4 regions of the Mesorhizobium sp. WSM1293 genome follow, and region 3 is predicted to be linked to each of the others. Evidence: riboswitches for the same ligand, from Rfam matches in the RefSeq annotation. Region 3 holds a riboswitch; each other region holds the start of a gene.
What was found. A riboswitch is a leader RNA that binds a small molecule or an ion and turns the genes downstream of it on or off. The one in region 3 is predicted to bind cobalamin.
Positions count from the first base shown of each region.

Region 1 (4,119 bases), on a different contig from region 3:
CGAGAACGACGGCTTCGCCATCGAAGGATTCAAAGACGATATCCTTGCTGGCAATGGCATATACGCCGGATTGTCGCATGTTTGCTCCCCGCCGAAGCAGGCCGCGGAGATGATCTTCGGGCCCTACGGTCAACCCCACCGTTGCAGGCGTCTAACCATTTGCAGGGTTTTTGGCAAGATGGCGTAGGCCCGGGCGAGCGCAGCTGCAGGCCGCGCGGGCATGGACAGTCTCTGACCGTGCCTGCCGGTCACGCCTCGATTTCAAGCGCCGAAAGCGGCTTCGAGCAACAGGCGAGGATAAAGCCGTCCTCGATTTCGTGATCGAGGATGCCGCCATTGTGGCTCATCTCCACGTCGCCCGCGACCTTCCTCACCTTGCAGGTGCCGCACAGGCCGAACTCGCAGGCGGCGGGAATCCGCACCCCCGAGGCGCGTGCCGTCTGCAGCACGGTCTGGCCGGCGACGCATTCGGCATCGACATCGGAATGCGAGAACCGGATCGGTGTCACGGCCTCCACGGTGGCAGCGGCGCCGTCTTCCGCCGGCGGCGAGAACGGCGCCGGGATCTCCTCCACGGCAGGCGCGGCAAAGCTTTCCTGATGGTATTTCGCCATGTCGAAGCCGGCGGCGTCCAGCATGCCGCGCACGGCGCGCATGAAAGGATCGGGGCCGCAGCAGAAAATCTCGCGCTCACGGAAATCGGGCGCCAGCAATGGCAGCCGGATCGCGTCGATGCGGCCCATATGGCCGAACCAGCCCTCGCGGCTCGACCGCTCCTCGATCATGAAGCCGAGCGACAGCCCAGGCATGCGGCTGCCGAGCAGTTCGAGCTCCTTGCGGAAAATGATCTCTTCCGGGCGGCGCGCGCAGTTGACGAAGCCGACATCGGTCCATGGCGCGCAGTCGTTCAGCCAGCGCAGCATCGACATCATCGGCGTCACGCCGGAACCGGCCGAAATGAACAGGTATTTGGCGGCCGGGTGGCTGTGCAGCGAGAAGTCGCCGGTCGGCCCATAGGCCTTGACGTGCGAACCGGGCGTCAGATGGTCGAACATCCAGCGCGTACCGGTGCTGCCCGCCTGCGCCTTGACCGTCACCGCGATCGAGAACGGCCGCGACGGCGAGGACGACAGCGTGTAGGTGCGCATCAGCGGCCCGTCCGATGTCGGCAGTTCCAGAGTCACGAACTGCCCCGGTTTGTAGCGGAACCAGGTCTGGTTGTCGGAGCGGAAGGTGAAGGTCTTCACGTCAGGCGCTTCGTCGCTGACGCCGATCACTTCCAGCACCTGCAGCCTGTCGTTCCAGGGCGTCATCTGGTCGAGATGGCGATAGAGGCCAAGGTCCGTCATCGCATTCATCCTCTTGTCCCCTGGGCTAGGCGACGCTGCGCAGGGCCGGCCGGCCGCCTTCGGCAAGGCGCGGCCCGATGAACGACGCGTACCACTCGACGAACTGGATCACGCCGCCCTCATGCAGCTCCGAATAGGGGCCTGGTTCATAGGCCGGCGACAGGATGCCGAAGGCGTTTTCCTCGACGATGCGGCGGTCCTGGTCGTTGGTCTCGGTCCAGACATGGGTGAGCTCAGCGAGGTCGTAGTCGACGCCTTCGACCGCATCCTTGTGGACGAGCCATTTCGTGGTCACCGCGGTTTCCGTGGCACTGATCGGCAGCACGCGGAAGGTAACGGCGTGGTCGCCGAGGATATGGTTCCAGGTCGTCGGATAGTGATAGAGCAGCAAGGAGCCGATGCGGTCGGTTGAAACGCTGTCGGACAGGTTCTTCTGGACCGCCCGTTTTCCCGTCATGGTGTAGCTGACGGCATCGCGCAGCAGCGGCGCGCGGGTGGCGCGGTACTGCCCTGCCGGATCGATGCGGAATTTGCTCGGCAAGCCTGATGCCTCGCATCTGGCCCAGTGTGCGACCATTTCAGGGTCGCTGTCGGCGCCATGGACGCCGGTTACGGTTGGAGCCTCGGGGAAGGTCTTGCACAACTCGGGATGATTGGCGGCGCAGTGGTAGCACTCGCGGTTGTTTTCCCAGACCAGCTTCCAGTTGCCCTTCTCGACGATCGTGCTCTCGAAGGCGATCTTTGCTTCACGCAGCCGGTGCGGCAAAAGATAGGGTTCGATCATCGCCCGCATCGGCGCGAAATCTGCCGGTTCCTTGGCCAGGCAGATGAAGATGTAGCCGCCGACGCTCTCGCAGGCGACCGGCTTCAGGCCGAAATCACTCTTGTCGAAACCGTCGGCCATCTGGCGGGCAAACAGCAGGCGGCCGTCCAGCTCGTAGGTCCACTGATGATACGGGCAGACGAGCTTTGCCGCGGTACCCTTCTCCGTGTTGCACACGCGGCTGCCGCGATGGCGGCAGGAATTGTGGAAGGCGTTGATCTTGCCGTGCTGGTCGCGGACAAGGACGACCGGATAGTCGCCGACCTGCACGGTGATGTAGCTGCCCGGCTTAGGCAGTTCGCAATCATGGCCGATGAACAGCCAGTCGCGATACCAGATCAGCTCCATGTCGAGCTTGAAGTAGTCTGGATCGGTGTAGAAGGGCTGCTCCAGCGAAAAGCCTTGCCGGCGCCCCTTCAGGAGCCTCAGCATGTCGTTGCGGATATCCATGTCCTGTCCTCGTTTCTAAGGACTGAACTGGTGGTGATGGAGGAAGGATTGAAACACAGGCCGGCTGTGTGCCGGACATGCGCTATCCACCTCTTGACCGCCCACCGCGATCAGTCGAGTCTAAAAATCTCGGGCTGGTTTCCGGGCTCTGGAGTTGTCCTTGCGGACCATCGCGACACCTTCCCAGGCGGTTGCCCAGTGGTCTCCCGTTGCGACTTGAACTCCACCACCGTTGCGGGGGCAGCGCCGGATTCTGACCGGCTTCCCAATTCTCCGCCTCGTCGTCACGAAGCGGCACCTGAGATGGTATGATCTAACCACGATCGCGGGCGCGCCGTCGGCATGAAAACGACATCGTATCCATGCGGCGCGACACGGCATGCGAAACGCTACTGCAGCTCGTCGCGGGCCGAGATCCCACCTCCCGGGCGGCCATTTGCCGGCTGCGATCTTCCCGAATCCGACCCTTCGCGGGGGTCAAAAAAGGTTAACGGTTTCGAAAAGTGACTATTAGCTTGCCCTAAAATCGAACCGAACGGTTCGTTTCTGTTGACGGTGCGTGCAGGACGGTGTGAACGCTGGGCCTCTGAAACAGTCAGTGATCAATCAAGTGTCTACACCTAACACACTGATATGAAGAAGAAAAATGCATCCCTAGATTCCGTTGGCACAATTTCAAGGTGTGGATTCATGGTCCACACGGAACAACTTCGTGATTGGAAAAGACGACCTTGCCCTCCCACATCGGGGCTGTCCGAACGACGCGATTTCATTTCCAAGACACGCCGCTAGACGGACGGAAAAAAGACGATACTGGAGTACCAAAAATGAAAAAGATCATTCTCACTGCCGCAGCCCTTCTGGCCATTTCCGGCAGCGCCTTCGCTGGTAGCGACCACTACGGTTCCAACGCCGCGGCAGCCACTGCTGTCGACAGCTCGTACACCGCTTCGACCAAGAAGTCGGAACCGGCTGCTCAGGCGCCTGCCCAGGGTGCTGACCGCAACCTCTTCGGCAACAACTAACAGCCGATTCCCAGTTTCCCGGTCGACGGCGGGCTTGCCCGCCGCCGTGGCGAAATTCAGACATTCAGGAGTATTCAAGATGAACAAGATCCTCATTGCTGCCGCCGCCGTTCTGGCCATCACCGGCAGCGCTTTCGCGGGCAGCGACAACTACGGTTCGAACGGCCCCAACCAGCCTGCCGCCGCTGTGGACCAGTCGTACACGGCTTCCACCAAGACCTCGGAACCGGCTGCCCAGACGCCCGCTCAGGGCAGCGACCGTAACCTCTTCGGTCGCTAACAACCAATTTCGCAACCGACGGCAGCTGTGTCTGCCGTCCTGGCGAAATCCAGAATTCAGGAGACTAAAATGAACAAGATCCTTATTGCTGCCGCCGCCGTTCTGGCCATCACCGGCAATGCCTTCGCCGGCAGCGACAACTTTGGCTCCAATGGTGCCAATCAGCCTGCCGCCACGACTTCGGTCGACAGC
Region 1 is NZ_AZUV01000004.1:367-4,485, reverse strand. It holds gene M729_RS0105475 (PqqD family protein) at 1-79, opposite strand, end outside; gene M729_RS0105470 (hybrid-cluster NAD(P)-dependent oxidoreductase) at 249-1,349, opposite strand; gene M729_RS0105465 (aromatic ring-hydroxylating dioxygenase subunit alpha) at 1,375-2,622, opposite strand; cobalamin riboswitch at 2,737-2,939, opposite strand; gene M729_RS0105460 (DUF680 domain-containing protein) at 3,450-3,647, shown strand; gene M729_RS0105455 (DUF680 domain-containing protein) at 3,727-3,927, shown strand; gene M729_RS0105450 (DUF680 domain-containing protein) at 3,997-4,119, shown strand, end outside.
Region 1: it holds a riboswitch for cobalamin, as region 3 does, so the genes downstream of both, M729_RS0105465 (aromatic ring-hydroxylating dioxygenase subunit alpha) here and M729_RS0101410 (CbtB domain-containing protein) in region 3, are expected to answer to the same signal.

Region 2 (4,119 bases), on a different contig from region 3:
GATTGTTAAATAGAGCATACGCCGCGTATGTCAATTGGCATACGTTACGTATGTGAATAGGGCCAGAAGCCATGCACAGACCCCGCAAGGAGATGATCGCCGAGACGCGCGCAAAGCTGATCGCGGCGGCCCGCCATGCCTTCGGCACAACAGGCTATGCGGAAGCCTCGATGGATGATTTCACCGCTTCGGCCGGGCTGACGCGCGGCGCGCTCTATCATCATTTTGGCGACAAGAAGGGGCTGCTGCAGGCGGTCATAGCCCAGATCGACGGCGAGATGGCGGCGCGCATCAATGAGGTCGCGTCGAGAGCGCCGACCCGCTGGCAGCATTTCGTCGACGAGTGCTCGACCTATATCGAGATGGCGCTGGAGCCGGAAATCCAGCGCATCATGTTCCGGGATGGCCCGGCCGTGCTGGGGGATCCAGCGCAATGGCCGAATGCCAGTGCGTGCATCGTGTCAATGACCGACCATCTGACCGCGCTGCAGGAGGAGGGGGTCGTTGTCTCGAGCCTCGACCCCGAGACGGCCTCGCGACTGATCAACGGAGCGAGCAGCCAGGCAGCGCAACGGATCGCCAATTCGGACGACCCCGAAGCGACGTCCAAGAAGGTGGTGACGGCGTTCAAGCAACTGCTCGAAGGCCTGCTCAAGAAGCCGGATCCGCAGTCGAATTGAGTTCCCACCGGAGCTTTCGTGCCGGCATCTGTTCCCGATAGGAATTTTTTCTTGACACCTGCCCTCAGCTAAGGTACATATTCGTCCATGGTGCTGATTTGCGCCGGTGACCCGCCGCACAGGCGGGTTTTTCGTTTGATGCTCCGTCAGACAACGCGCCGGCGAAAGGCTGCGAAAGAAAACCGTTGCCCCGAATTCGTCGCGCTTCGGCGTCAGGGGCCGGCAATTGACAATCGCCGGGTTGAGTTCATCCTCTTCCACCATCTCTGAGGCGGAGATTCGGGGCACATGTGGGATTTCGAGATCGGCCGGTCGGTGTCCATCATGATGCGGACCTGGCCGTTCATCGTCTTTCGTATGATCGTCTATTTCGGCATCACGCTGGCCTACATCATGGCGACCGGCACCGGTGCCTCGGTCGGCTATGGTGTCGGCCATATCTCCACCGATCCCGACGGGCCCATGTCCTTTGCCCTGTGGGGCGGCGTGGTCGGGTTTGGCATCGTCTCGATCGCGGTCTACTGGATCCGCGAATACATCCTCTATATCGTCAAGGCCGGCCACATCGCCGTCATGGTTCATCTGATCGACGGCCGCGACATTCCCGGCGGTCAGGACCAGATCGCCTACGCCAGGGATGTCGTGACCCAGCGTTTTGCCGAGGCCAATATCCTTTTCGTCGTCGACCAACTCGTCAAGGGTGCCATCCGCGCCATCACCGGCCTGCTCGGCGGTATCGCCGCCTTCCTGCCGATACCGGGCCTGAGCGGCCTGGTCTCCTTCATCAACACGGTGATCCGCCTGTCGCTGACCTATGTCGACGAGATCATCCTCGGCTACAACATCCGCATCAATTCAGCCTCACCCTTCGAGACGGCGCGCCAAGGCGTCGTGCTCTATGCCCAGAACGGCAAGGTCATGGTCAAGAACGCCGTCTGGCTGGCGGTCATCATGTGGGGCGTGTCGTTCGTCATCTTTCTGATGATGCTGGCGCCTGCCGGCGCCATTCTGTTCCTGATGCCCGGCCAGCTCGCCGGCTGGGCCTTCGTGCTCGCCATCGTCTTCGCCTGGGCGTTCAAGGCGGCCTTCATCGAGCCTTTCGCCATCGCTTGCCTGATGCAGGTCTATTTCAAGACCATCGCGGGCCAGATGCCGGATCCGGCCTGGGACGCCCGGTTGGCCGAGGCGTCGTCGAAGTTCAGGGAGCTCAAGGACAAGGCGCTCGCCTCCTTCGGCGGTTCGCGCTGGGGTACGGCCGGCGCCACACCCTGATCGGCCGGGCAGGTGGTGTCTGGTGAGGCAGAAACGGTGTTGAGGCGCGCCACGGTGGACTTCAGCTGTGTCTCGCCTTGCCCGGAAAACGTCTCGCTCATGATCAGTTCCGGCAGCGGCAGCCGCCGTCCCCAACCATGCGTTTCAAGGTCCGGTTTGGAAGCGAACTCGGAAACACGGCCGACGCAGAGATAGGCGATTGGCGTTACGTGATCCGGAATGGCCAACAGCCGCTTCAGCGCCTCAGCCTCGATGATGCTCACCCAGCCGACGCCAACGCCCTCGGCACGCGCGGCCAGCCACAAATTCTGCACTGCGCAGACGGTGCTGTAGAGATCCATCTCCGGATTGTGCCAGCGTCCCAGCGGCGAACCTTTCGAGCGCTGCCGGTCGCAAGTGATGCAGATGTTGAGCGCGCTTTCGCAGATGCCTTCCAGCTTGAGCTTGCGGTACAGCGCCTGTTTTTCCGCCTCGATCGCCGGCAGTTCCTGCTCGCGCGCGGCCAGGAACAGGTCGCGCACCTCCGCCCGTCGTCCGGCATCGCGAATGACAATGAAATTCCATGGCTGCATGAAGCCGACCGATGGCGCGTGATGGGCGGCAAGCAGCAGCCGCGCCAGCACGTCGTCATCGATCGCGGTGGGCAGGAAATGGCTGCGCACGTCGCGCCGCGTGAACATGGCGCGATAGACCGCATCGCGCGCATTCTGGTCAAATCCATCGTCAATGGCAGCGGTCATATGTTCCGGCATCGCTTGTCCCCTTGCGATTGCAGATTCAAAACGGTCAGAGCGTACGTTGTGCGTCCAAATGGACGCACGTCGCTCTGATGTCATCCGCCTGACCATGCGGATGACGATGCCTGCCAGGCCGGTCTTCTGGCTTGGGATCAACCCGCGTCCGGTGCCTTCCCGTCATCGACAGTGGCATTTACCGGCGCGGTCCCCCTCACAGCGTTGGGCACGCCACGGAATTCAACCGTGTTCCCGATTCTCCCGCTTGCGGCGGGCACCAGGCAGTACCCAGGGACCTTACGCCGAAGCGCCGGCGAGGCCAATGCCCGCGGCGACGCGAATGGACGCAGGCGCGATTTTCCCCAGTCATCGGCCGCCCGTGCATGGCCTTTGTCGATCCGGGTCACTAGATTAGGACGATGACCACCCGTCTCTACACGCATCCGATCTTCCTCGAGCATCTCACGCCGCCCGGACATCCCGAGCGGCCCGACCGCCTGCGTGCCATCGAGCGCGTGCTCGATGAGGAAGCCTTTGCCGGGCTCGATCGTATCCAGGCGCCGGAAGGCGACGAGGCCACCATCCTCTACGCGCATCCTGCCGATTTCGTCGCCCGCGTGCGCGCCGCCATTCCCGACGAGGGGATTACCCGCATCGATGCCGACACCACTGCCAGTCCGAAGAGCTGGCAAGCGGCGATCACCGCGATCGGCGCCGCCAACGCCGCCGTCGATGATGTCTTTTCGGGCCGCGCCGACAACGTCTTCGTCGCCGCCCGGCCGCCCGGCCATCATGCCGAAAAGACCACGGCCATGGGCTTCTGCCTGTTCAACACGGCGGCGATCGCGGCGCGTTATGCGCAGAAGAAACACGGTGTCGAGCGCGTTGCCATCGTCGACTGGGACGTGCATCACGGCAATGGCACGCAGGATATTTTCTGGGACGATCCCTCGGTGCTCTATTGCTCGACACACCAGATGCCGCTTTATCCCGGCACCGGAGCGAAGACCGAAACGGGCGCCGGCAACATCGTCAACGCACCGCTGGCGCCGCAGACCGGCAGCGAGGTGTTTCGCGATGCCTTCCTGTCGCGCGTCCTGCCCGCGCTCGACAATTTCGCGCCCGACCTGATCATCATTTCGGCTGGGTTCGACGCGCACCATCGCGATCCGCTGGCCGAGATCAATCTGACCGAGGATGATTTCGATTGGGCGACCGGCCAGCTGATGCAGCGCGCGGCACGCCACAGCGGCAACCGGCTCGTCAGCCTGCTCGAGGGCGGCTACGATCTGCAGGGATTGGCATTTTCGGTCGCCGCCCATGTCGGGCGACTGATGAAAGGATGAACGATGGCTGGTGAGACCAACGAAGACGTCAAGGCGATGAGCTTCGAGCAGGCACTCGATGCGCTGGAGAAGATCGTCGATGATCTG
Region 2 is NZ_KI911320.1:140,771-144,889, reverse strand. It holds gene M729_RS0133290 (TetR/AcrR family transcriptional regulator) at 72-680, shown strand; gene M729_RS0133285 (hypothetical protein) at 969-1,952, shown strand; partial or broken gene bluB (5,6-dimethylbenzimidazole synthase) at 2,075-2,692, opposite strand; cobalamin riboswitch at 2,803-2,983, opposite strand; gene M729_RS0133275 (histone deacetylase family protein) at 3,106-4,032, shown strand; gene M729_RS0133270 (exodeoxyribonuclease VII small subunit) at 4,036-4,119, shown strand, end outside.
Region 2: it holds a riboswitch for cobalamin, as region 3 does, so the genes downstream of both, bluB (5,6-dimethylbenzimidazole synthase) here and M729_RS0101410 (CbtB domain-containing protein) in region 3, are expected to answer to the same signal.

Region 3 (4,119 bases):
CGACCTGCGCCGGCATGATCTGCGAGAACAGCCAGACGCAGCCGATCAGCAGCGGCTGGTGGATCAAATAGAAAGCCAGGCTGTGCCGGCCGATGAAGACCAGCGGGTTGGCCAAGCGACCGGGCGCCAGATTGGCAAGCCTGGCAAGCAGGCCGGCACCTGCCGCGAGTTTTGTCACCGCGATGCCCGCAAGCACGGCGCCGAACCACGGAAACAGCGGAACGTAGTCGTTGGAGCGCGGATTGTTCGCCGACAGGCCGACCCACCACAGCCATGGGTGATCGAAGGCCTCGGAGCGCAGATAGACGGGGGCGGCGATAACGAGCGCGGCGACGACAAGCGTCAGCAGCGCCGGCAGGCGCAGGAAGGCGAGACCGAGCAGGCTGGCCAGCGCGATCTCGTGCAAGATGCCGAAGAAGATGAAGCCGTCCGGAGTGGCGATGCGGGTGACGACCGAAATCGCGATCGCGGCTCCGGCGACCATGGCGAACCGCTTCCAAAAGCCGTTCCAGCGGATTTGTCGGCCGTGGGCGAGATACAGGCTGACGCCGACCAGGAACAGGAAGGTCGAGGCGATGCAGCGCGCGTAAATCTTCCACCAGCCGAAGGCGGTCAGGCCGGGATCGGTGTAGCCGAAGAACTCCAGATCCCAGGTGAAATGGTAGCTTGCCATGGCGATCAGCGCGATGCCGCGCACGATGTCGATGGCGACGATGCGCTTTGGTCGATCCTGAACGGGCGCGGTCGGCGTTTGGATGCTCATGGTCTCGCATTCTGATTCAGCCCCGCTGGAGGACTATCACGGTTGCCCAGGACAAAAGAAGACCGGCAACCCTGCCGATAACGCCGGATCAGCCGCGGCATTGGGCCAGTGCCGGAAAGCCTTTGGCCGGCTTCGCTTTTGCCGGATGCACGTCGGTTTCCTCTTATTGGCGCTGAGGTCGCCACGGCAGATTTGACCCGGTGAATCTGCTTCGGGGAAAGCAATGTCCACCCATGTGCGCCATCCGATCTGGCTACCGGCCCTCAAGGCCGCGGACGCGCGCACCTTCGCTTCGCTCTATGCGGTCGAATCCTTCGCCCGCGCCACGGTGTCGAGCGTCATCCCGATCCAGGCTTACGAGATCCTGCACAACGAGCAGATCGTCTCGATCCTCTACACCGTCGTGGCGATGCTCGGCCTGTCGGTGACATTGTTCATGCCGATGCTGATCCGCCGTTTCGCCCGGCGCTGGGTCTACACGGCGGGCGCCTGCCTGCTGGCCATCGGCTCGCTGTTCTTCGTCACCGACACGCTTGCCGGGCAACTGGCCGGCATGCTGTGCCGGGTGATGGGCGCCAGCGCGCTGTCGATCACGCTCAACCTCTACATCATGGACCACATCCGCAAGACCGACTTCATGCAGGCCGAATCGCTGCGCATGGCGTGGTCGATGCTGGCCTGGACCGGTGGGCCGACGCTCGGCATCTTCCTCTACACGCGCTTCGGCGTCTATGCCGCGCATGGCGCGGTGGCCGTGTTCGCGTTAGCCCTGCTGGCATTGTTCTGGACCTACCGGCTCGGCGACAACCCGTCGATCCGTCCCGGCAAGACGCGACCAGCCAATCCGCTCGCCAATATCGGCCGCTTCATCGCCCAGCCCAGGCTCAGGCTGGCCTGGCTGATCGCGTTTGGGCGCTCCTGTTTCTGGACGACGTTCTTCGTCTATGGGCCGCTGTTCATGGTCATTACGGGTGAGGGCAAGCTGGCCGGCGGCCTGCTGGTTTCGGCCGGCAACGCGCTTTTGTTCATGGCGATTTTCTGGGGCAAGGCGGGAAAGCGCTTTGGCGGCCGCAGGACCATGACATTTGCCTATTTCGCCATGTCGGTCGCGCTTCTGGCGGCGGGCTTCGTCGGCGAAACCGTGCCGCTGCTCACCGGCGCCTTCCTGCTCTGCGGCGCCTTCTTCACCATTGCACTCGACGCGCTCGGCTCGACCGCCTTCATGCGCTCGGTGCGCTCCTATGAAAGATCGCAGATGGCGGCGGTCTATCGCACCTATCTCGACTTTTCCGAGCTGACGCCGCCGCTGGTCTATTCGGTGGTGCTGGCCTTCTTCGGCCTGGGCTCGGTGTTCGTCACGCTCGGCCTGCTGGCGGCGGTCTGCGGCTTCGTGACGTGGCGCTATCTGCCGAAATCGCTTTGACCTTCATGGCGCATTCGCAACGGTCGCCGGCGGAATTTGGTTTGCCGGACGCGAGGATTCTGCCTATAGTCGCCGGTGTCGCCGGTTCCATTTTGGAGCCAAGAGGGAATGCGGTAAGGGCGGATTTCGCCCAATGCCGTGGCTGCCCCCGCAACTGTGTGCGGTAGTCCTCTCCATATGCCACTGAAGATTTTTCTTCGGGAAGGTGGGGAAGGACGCTGATCCGTGAGCCAGGAGACCTGCCGGCGACAGGAAACTGACTTCGATGCCCTCGGGTGGAGGGCGAAAGGACAAGACATGACTACCGCTTCCGTCTCCCTCGGCGCTTCCGTCTCCTCGCAGTCGCGCTTCATGCAGCTCGCGCTCGCCGCGCTGCTCGGCATTTTCGTGATGGGCTTTGTCGGCTTCTCGCATATCGATGCGGTCCACAATGCGGCTCACGACTATCGCCATTCGATGGCATTTCCCTGCCACTGACGAGGGGCTGACATCATGAACCTGTTTCGCAACGTCGTGTTCATCGCGGCGATCGCAGGGCTCGTGGCCGGCGTCGTTCTTGCCTGCATGCAGGCCTATGCGACCGTGCCGCTGATCCTGAAGGCGGAAGTCTACGAACAGGCGGGCGGCGGGCATCACCATGACCATGCCGCTCCGGCAGCAACGGATAGCAATGCCATGAGCGCAGCCGCTCCGGCCCCTGCCGAAGCGACTGCTGCGGCGGAAGACGAGGGCTGGGCGCCGGCAGACGGTTTCGAGCGTTTCGCCTTCAGCGTGCTTGCCAACATCGTCACCGGCATCGGCTTCGGATTGATCCTGGTCGCGGTTTCCGAATTCGCCGGCGGTATCGGTGGTTGGCGCCAGGGCGTGTTCTGGGGCTTGGCCGGCTTTGCCGTGTTCACGCTGGCGCCGGGCCTCGGCCTGCCGCCGGAACTGCCGGCCATGCCGGCCGCCGATCTCACCCAGCGCCAGATCTGGTGGTGGGCAACGGTGGCGGCAACCGCTGCCGGTCTCGGCCTGATCGCGTTCCGCAAGTCGCTGCCGCTGGCGATCCTTGCCGTCCTTTTGATCGTCGCACCGCATGTTGTCGGGGCACCGCAGCCCGACAGTTACGAGACGGCGATTCCGGAAGGGCTGCATCACCAGTTCGTGGTGGCGGTGACCGTGACCAATCTGGTGTTCTGGCTGGTGCTCGGCGCGGTTGTCGGCGTGGTGCGCGGCCGCTTCACCGGCACCGCGACCAGCCTGCGCGACAGCTTTGCCTGATCGCAAGACACTGACCTTCCTCATCGGCGGTGCGCGCTCCGGCAAGAGCGCGCACGCCGAAATTTTGGCGACCGCCTTGCCGCCGCCCTGGACCTATATCGCCACGGCGCAAGCCTATGATGACGAGATGCGTGAGCGCATCGCGTTGCACCGGTCGCGGCGCGGCGAAGGCTGGACGACCATCGACGCACCGCTCGATCTCGCCGGCGCGCTTGCCGCCTTGCCGGACGATCGGCCGGTGCTTGTCGACTGCCTGACGCTGTGGCTGACCAACCATATGCTGGCCGAACACGATCTGGACCTTGAATGCCGGCGATTGGCGGAGGTGCTGTCGCGGCCGCGCGGACCCTGGTTCTTGGTGTCCAATGAAGTCGGACAAGGCATCGTGCCGGACAATGCACTGGCGCGCCGCTTTCGCGATGCCGCCGGCCGGCTCAACCAGCAGGTCGCGGCGATTGCCGATACGGTGCTGCTGATGGTGGCGGGGCTGCCGCTCAAGGTGAAATGATATGACCGATATCGACAATAAGGACGAAGAGCGCCACCGCGCCAAGATGGCCAAGCGCAAGGCGGTGCAGGATGCCGAGGTGGCGAGCAAGACGGTCGAGAAGGGATTGCTCATCGTCAACACCGGCCCGGGCAAAGGCAAGACCACGGCCGCCTTCGGGCT
Region 3 is NZ_AZUV01000001.1:272,695-276,813, reverse strand. It holds gene M729_RS0101420 (DUF1624 domain-containing protein) at 1-763, opposite strand, end outside; gene M729_RS0101415 (MFS transporter) at 987-2,186, shown strand; cobalamin riboswitch at 2,252-2,448, shown strand; gene M729_RS0101410 (CbtB domain-containing protein) at 2,484-2,663, shown strand; gene M729_RS0101405 (CbtA family protein) at 2,679-3,449, shown strand; gene cobU (bifunctional adenosylcobinamide kinase/adenosylcobinamide-phosphate guanylyltransferase) at 3,442-3,957, shown strand; gene cobO (cob(I)yrinic acid a,c-diamide adenosyltransferase) at 3,959-4,119, shown strand, end outside.

Region 4 (4,119 bases), on a different contig from region 3:
TTGACGGCTGCAATTTCAGCGCGAAAGCCATCTCGGCCATGTTCAGATCATGGATGACAGCGCGCTTCGGCGGCGCGTCGAAGGTCAGCGGCTTGCCGCAGCTGTCGACGGTTACCGGGAAGGCGAAGGCGGTCGAGGTCAGCAGCGAGACGGCAAGCGAAAAAGCGAGGCGTTTCACGGGTATGCTCCTTGTGGGTGGGATCGGGTCGACTATGGAACGGCTTCAATCACGACGGCGGCGCGGCACGGTTCGGAACCTCGAACACCGTCAACTCTCGATCCTCGGTCGGATGGCGCAGGCGCAGCACATCGATGCCGAAAATCTCGCGGATCAGCTGTTGGGCCAGCGCTTCGCGCGGTGCGGCGAGCGCTTGCAGGCGGGCATGATTCATCACCGCAACCCTGGTGGCGAAGGGTGCTACCAGCGCCAGATCGTGCAGCACCGCGATCACCGTCATCTCGAAGCCTGCCACGAGGTCGAGCAGTTCGCCGCGGGCGCGCGGGTCCAGATGGTTGGTCGGTTCGTCGAGGAACAGGATTTTGGGCTGCTGGGCGATGGCGCGCGCCAGTTGGGCGCGCTGGCGCTCGCCGCCCGACAGCGAGCCGACGGTGCGGCCAAGCAGCGGCAGCAGGCCGGTCCGGCGCAGCGCATTGACGACAATGTCGCGTTCCTCGCTCCTGCGCCTCAGTCCGGCGTGCGGGACCCGGCCAAGCTCGACATAATCGATCACCGCCAGCCGCGGATCGGGCTGGTCGGTCTGGCCGACAACGGCGATATGCAACGCCCGCTCGGCGGCCGAAATCCTGTCCAGCCCGCGTCCGCCAAGCTTCACCTCGCCGGAACTTGGCCGCAGCATGCCCGACAGCATGCGCAGCAGCGTCGTCTTGCCGGCGCCGTTGGGACCGATGATGGCAAGGCGATCGCCAGCGGCCACCGAGAAGCTGACCGCCTGGACCAGATTCCGCCCATTCGCCATGGCACAGAGGTCATGGGCTTCGAGAAGCGCTGCGCTCATCGGCTGCAGCCCGCCGGATTGCGGGGACGGCAAAGCGTGCGCATGGTGATGCGATGATCGATGGAGCCGTCCAACTTTCCGTCACTTTCCAAAACTGGCGACGGAAGGAAGCTGGCGAACCGGCCGACAAGGCCGGGATTCGCGTTTCCTCCCGGCACACCCCGTCCGGTCAACTCAGTGATGGCAGGTCTCCTGGCTCGCGGGTCGTTGCGCCATCCTGCCTTCCCAGCCTTGCCGGCCAGTGGCATTCACGGATTTTGCTCGCCGCTTACAGTTGCGGGGGCAGCCACGGCCTCGACCTGAACAGGCCTCACCGTGTTCCCTTTTCACCCCTCGCCTTTCGGCTCGGGGACCATCACCACTTCAGCGTAGATTTCCACCAAACGCTTCGCAATGGATTTCTCGGACGAAGTGGTGGGCCAGCTAAGGGAAACAGGCATTGCACGCTCATTTTATGTAATAACATAACATTCTTAGGAGATGACGCGGCCCGCTGTCAAGCGAAAGCCCATGGGATCGGCGCAGATTGCACGGAATGCGCAATTTCGATCAAACTGGCCGCGCCAGGAAACGCCAAGATGATCCGGCCAATGCGAAAAGGAGCCCCATGAACCCGACCGAGAAAGCGCTGTGGTTCGTCGAGAGCCATCTGCCGGAGGCGATCTCGCTTGACGATGTCGCGCAAAGCAGCGGCGTGTCGCGTTTTCATGTGACGCGCGCCTTCGGCGCCGCAACCGGCCGCTCGGTGATGGGTTACATGCGCTCACGCCGGCTGACCGAGGCGGCGCGCAAGCTGGCCGGCGGAGCGCCCGACATCCTCGTCGTCGCGCTCGACGCCGGCTACAACTCGCATGAGGCGTTCACCCGTGCCTTCCGCGATCAGTTCGGCACCACGCCGGAACTGGTGCGCGCGCAAGGCTCGACCAACAACCTCGACCTCGTGGAGCCGATCCTGATGGACCAGTCCCTCCTCACCAATCTCGAACCACCGCGCTTCGAGACCAGCCGGCCGTTCCTGATCGCCGGCCTCGGCGAACGCTACAGCTGTGAAACCAGCGCCGGGATTCCGATGCAGTGGCAGCGTTTTGCACCCTTTATCGGCAACATCCCCGGCGAGATCTCAGGCGTTTTCTACGGCGTGTGCCTTAATGGCGACGACGCGGGCAATTTCGACTATGTCGTCGGCGTCGAAGTGTCCGGCTTTGCGGATCTGCCGAAGGACTTCTATCGGGTGCGGGTGCCGGCGCAGAAATATGCGGTGTTCTCGCACCGCGAGCACATCTCATCCATCCGCCGGACGATCAACACGATCTGGAACAGCTGGCTGCCCGCCTCCGGTCACGAAATCGCGGATGCACCGGAATTCGAGCGCTATGGACCGGAGTTCGATGCCCACAGCGGCAATGGCGGCCTGGAGATCTGGGTACCGGTGAAGGCGTAGCTCGATCACGCCATCGGCAGCGCCGGCCAGCGATCGATGACCTTTCCGCCGGAAAACACGGCGATCGACCCGAATTGCTGCAGCACGGCCTCGCTCTGCGTCGGCCTTAGAAACGCGTAGTCGCCTGGCCTTGCGGTCGCATCGGCGGGCAAGCCCATGAATTGCTGGTTGGAGGACAGGCCGAGCAGGCCGTTCGTCTTCATGCCTTGGGGGAAGACCGGCTCGGCCATCCACTTGCCGCCATAGAGATAGCAGCCCTTGCGCGGAAACCGGCCGAGCGCCTGCAGCAGGCGGGTGACGGCCGGCGGGCCAGGCAGCATCGGCTCGACCACTTTCAGGATCGGCGTGGCGATGAAAGCCGCCGGCTGGAAGCCGTCGAGGCCTGGCGTATCGAAGTCGCTGGGCAGCACGAAGGCCGAGCCCATCGACACTTCATTGGCCGCGCCGCCACGATGAAGCAGCGCGGTCTTGCTGCCGCCGATGTTGAGGATACGGCGCTGGTCGGCGCCGAGACAGGCGACGAACGCCGCAGCCTGCGCCGACGCCTCCGCCAATGCCTTTGCCGGTCCGCCGAAAAGGCCGGGAATGAGCGGTGCATGCGCCTCGTAGGCCATGACGCCTTCGCAATGCAGCCGGGCCGGCAACGCGCTCAACGCCTTCGACAAGGCCGCGGGATCAGCAAAGCCGCCGCGATGCAGCCCGACATCGATCTCGAAAGCGATGCGCAGGCCGATGCCGAGTTCGTCAGCGAGAGCACCGTATTCCGCCAGTCTCTCCTCGCTGTCGATCAGCCAGCAGACACGCGACCAGTCGGCATCACCCTTCACCAGCGCAGCCCTTGCCGCACCGATCGGCATCGGCTTGCCGTAGAGCAGATCGGCATCCGGAAACGCCTTCAGCACCGCCTCGCTGATCGGCGGGTGGAAGGTCATGAAGCGCTCATGGCGAAGCGCCTTGCCTATATGCGCAAGCAGCGGCAGGCAGGCGAGCGATTTGTCGACCAGCCGCACGGCCAGGCCGGGATCCAGCCTCCTTTTTACCAGGGCAATGTTTCCGTCCAGCCGATCGCGGTCGAGCAGCAGGCAGGGTCGGAAGATGCCGGCGGTCTTCAGCGCATCCGAGAGGGTGGAAAAATAGGTGCTCATCATTCGATGCCGAACAGGCCGGCCATGTAGGGCGACACGAAGCGGTTTTCCGGATCGATGTCGCGGCGCGCCGCCATGGCATCGTCCCAGCGCGGGTAGAGCTTTTTCAGCTCCGCCGCCTTGAGGCTATGCATCTTGCCCCAATGCGGCCGGCCGCCATATCTGCGAAAGATCGGCTCTGCCGCCCGCATGAACGGCAAAGGATCGTTCGCGGCGTCATGGTGGATGGCGATGGAGCAGGTCAGCCTGTTGTAGAATGGCGAAAGCCAGAACTGGTCCGGCGCGACCGAGCGCACCTCCATCGGGAAATAGACCTCGGGAAAGCGCTTCTCGGTCAGCTCGATGATCTCGGCCAGCGCCTTCGGCCCTTCCTCGAACGGCAAATGATATTCCATCTCGTTGAACTTGGTCTGCCGGTCGCTGGCATAGACGTTGAGCCAGTCCTGCACGTAGTCCTCGGCGGGAAATTTGGCGGCCGCCGATCGGATCAGGCGGCCACGCAGCGATGGCAGCCAGG
Region 4 is NZ_AZUV01000025.1:5,105-9,223, reverse strand. It holds gene M729_RS0124955 (ABC transporter substrate-binding protein) at 1-178, opposite strand, end outside; gene M729_RS0124950 (ABC transporter ATP-binding protein) at 228-1,016, opposite strand; cobalamin riboswitch at 1,181-1,388, opposite strand; gene M729_RS0124945 (AraC family transcriptional regulator) at 1,624-2,457, shown strand; gene M729_RS0124940 (alanine racemase) at 2,463-3,602, opposite strand; gene M729_RS0124935 (D-arabinono-1,4-lactone oxidase) at 3,602-4,119, opposite strand, start outside.
Region 4: it holds a riboswitch for cobalamin, as region 3 does, so the genes downstream of both, M729_RS0124950 (ABC transporter ATP-binding protein) here and M729_RS0101410 (CbtB domain-containing protein) in region 3, are expected to answer to the same signal.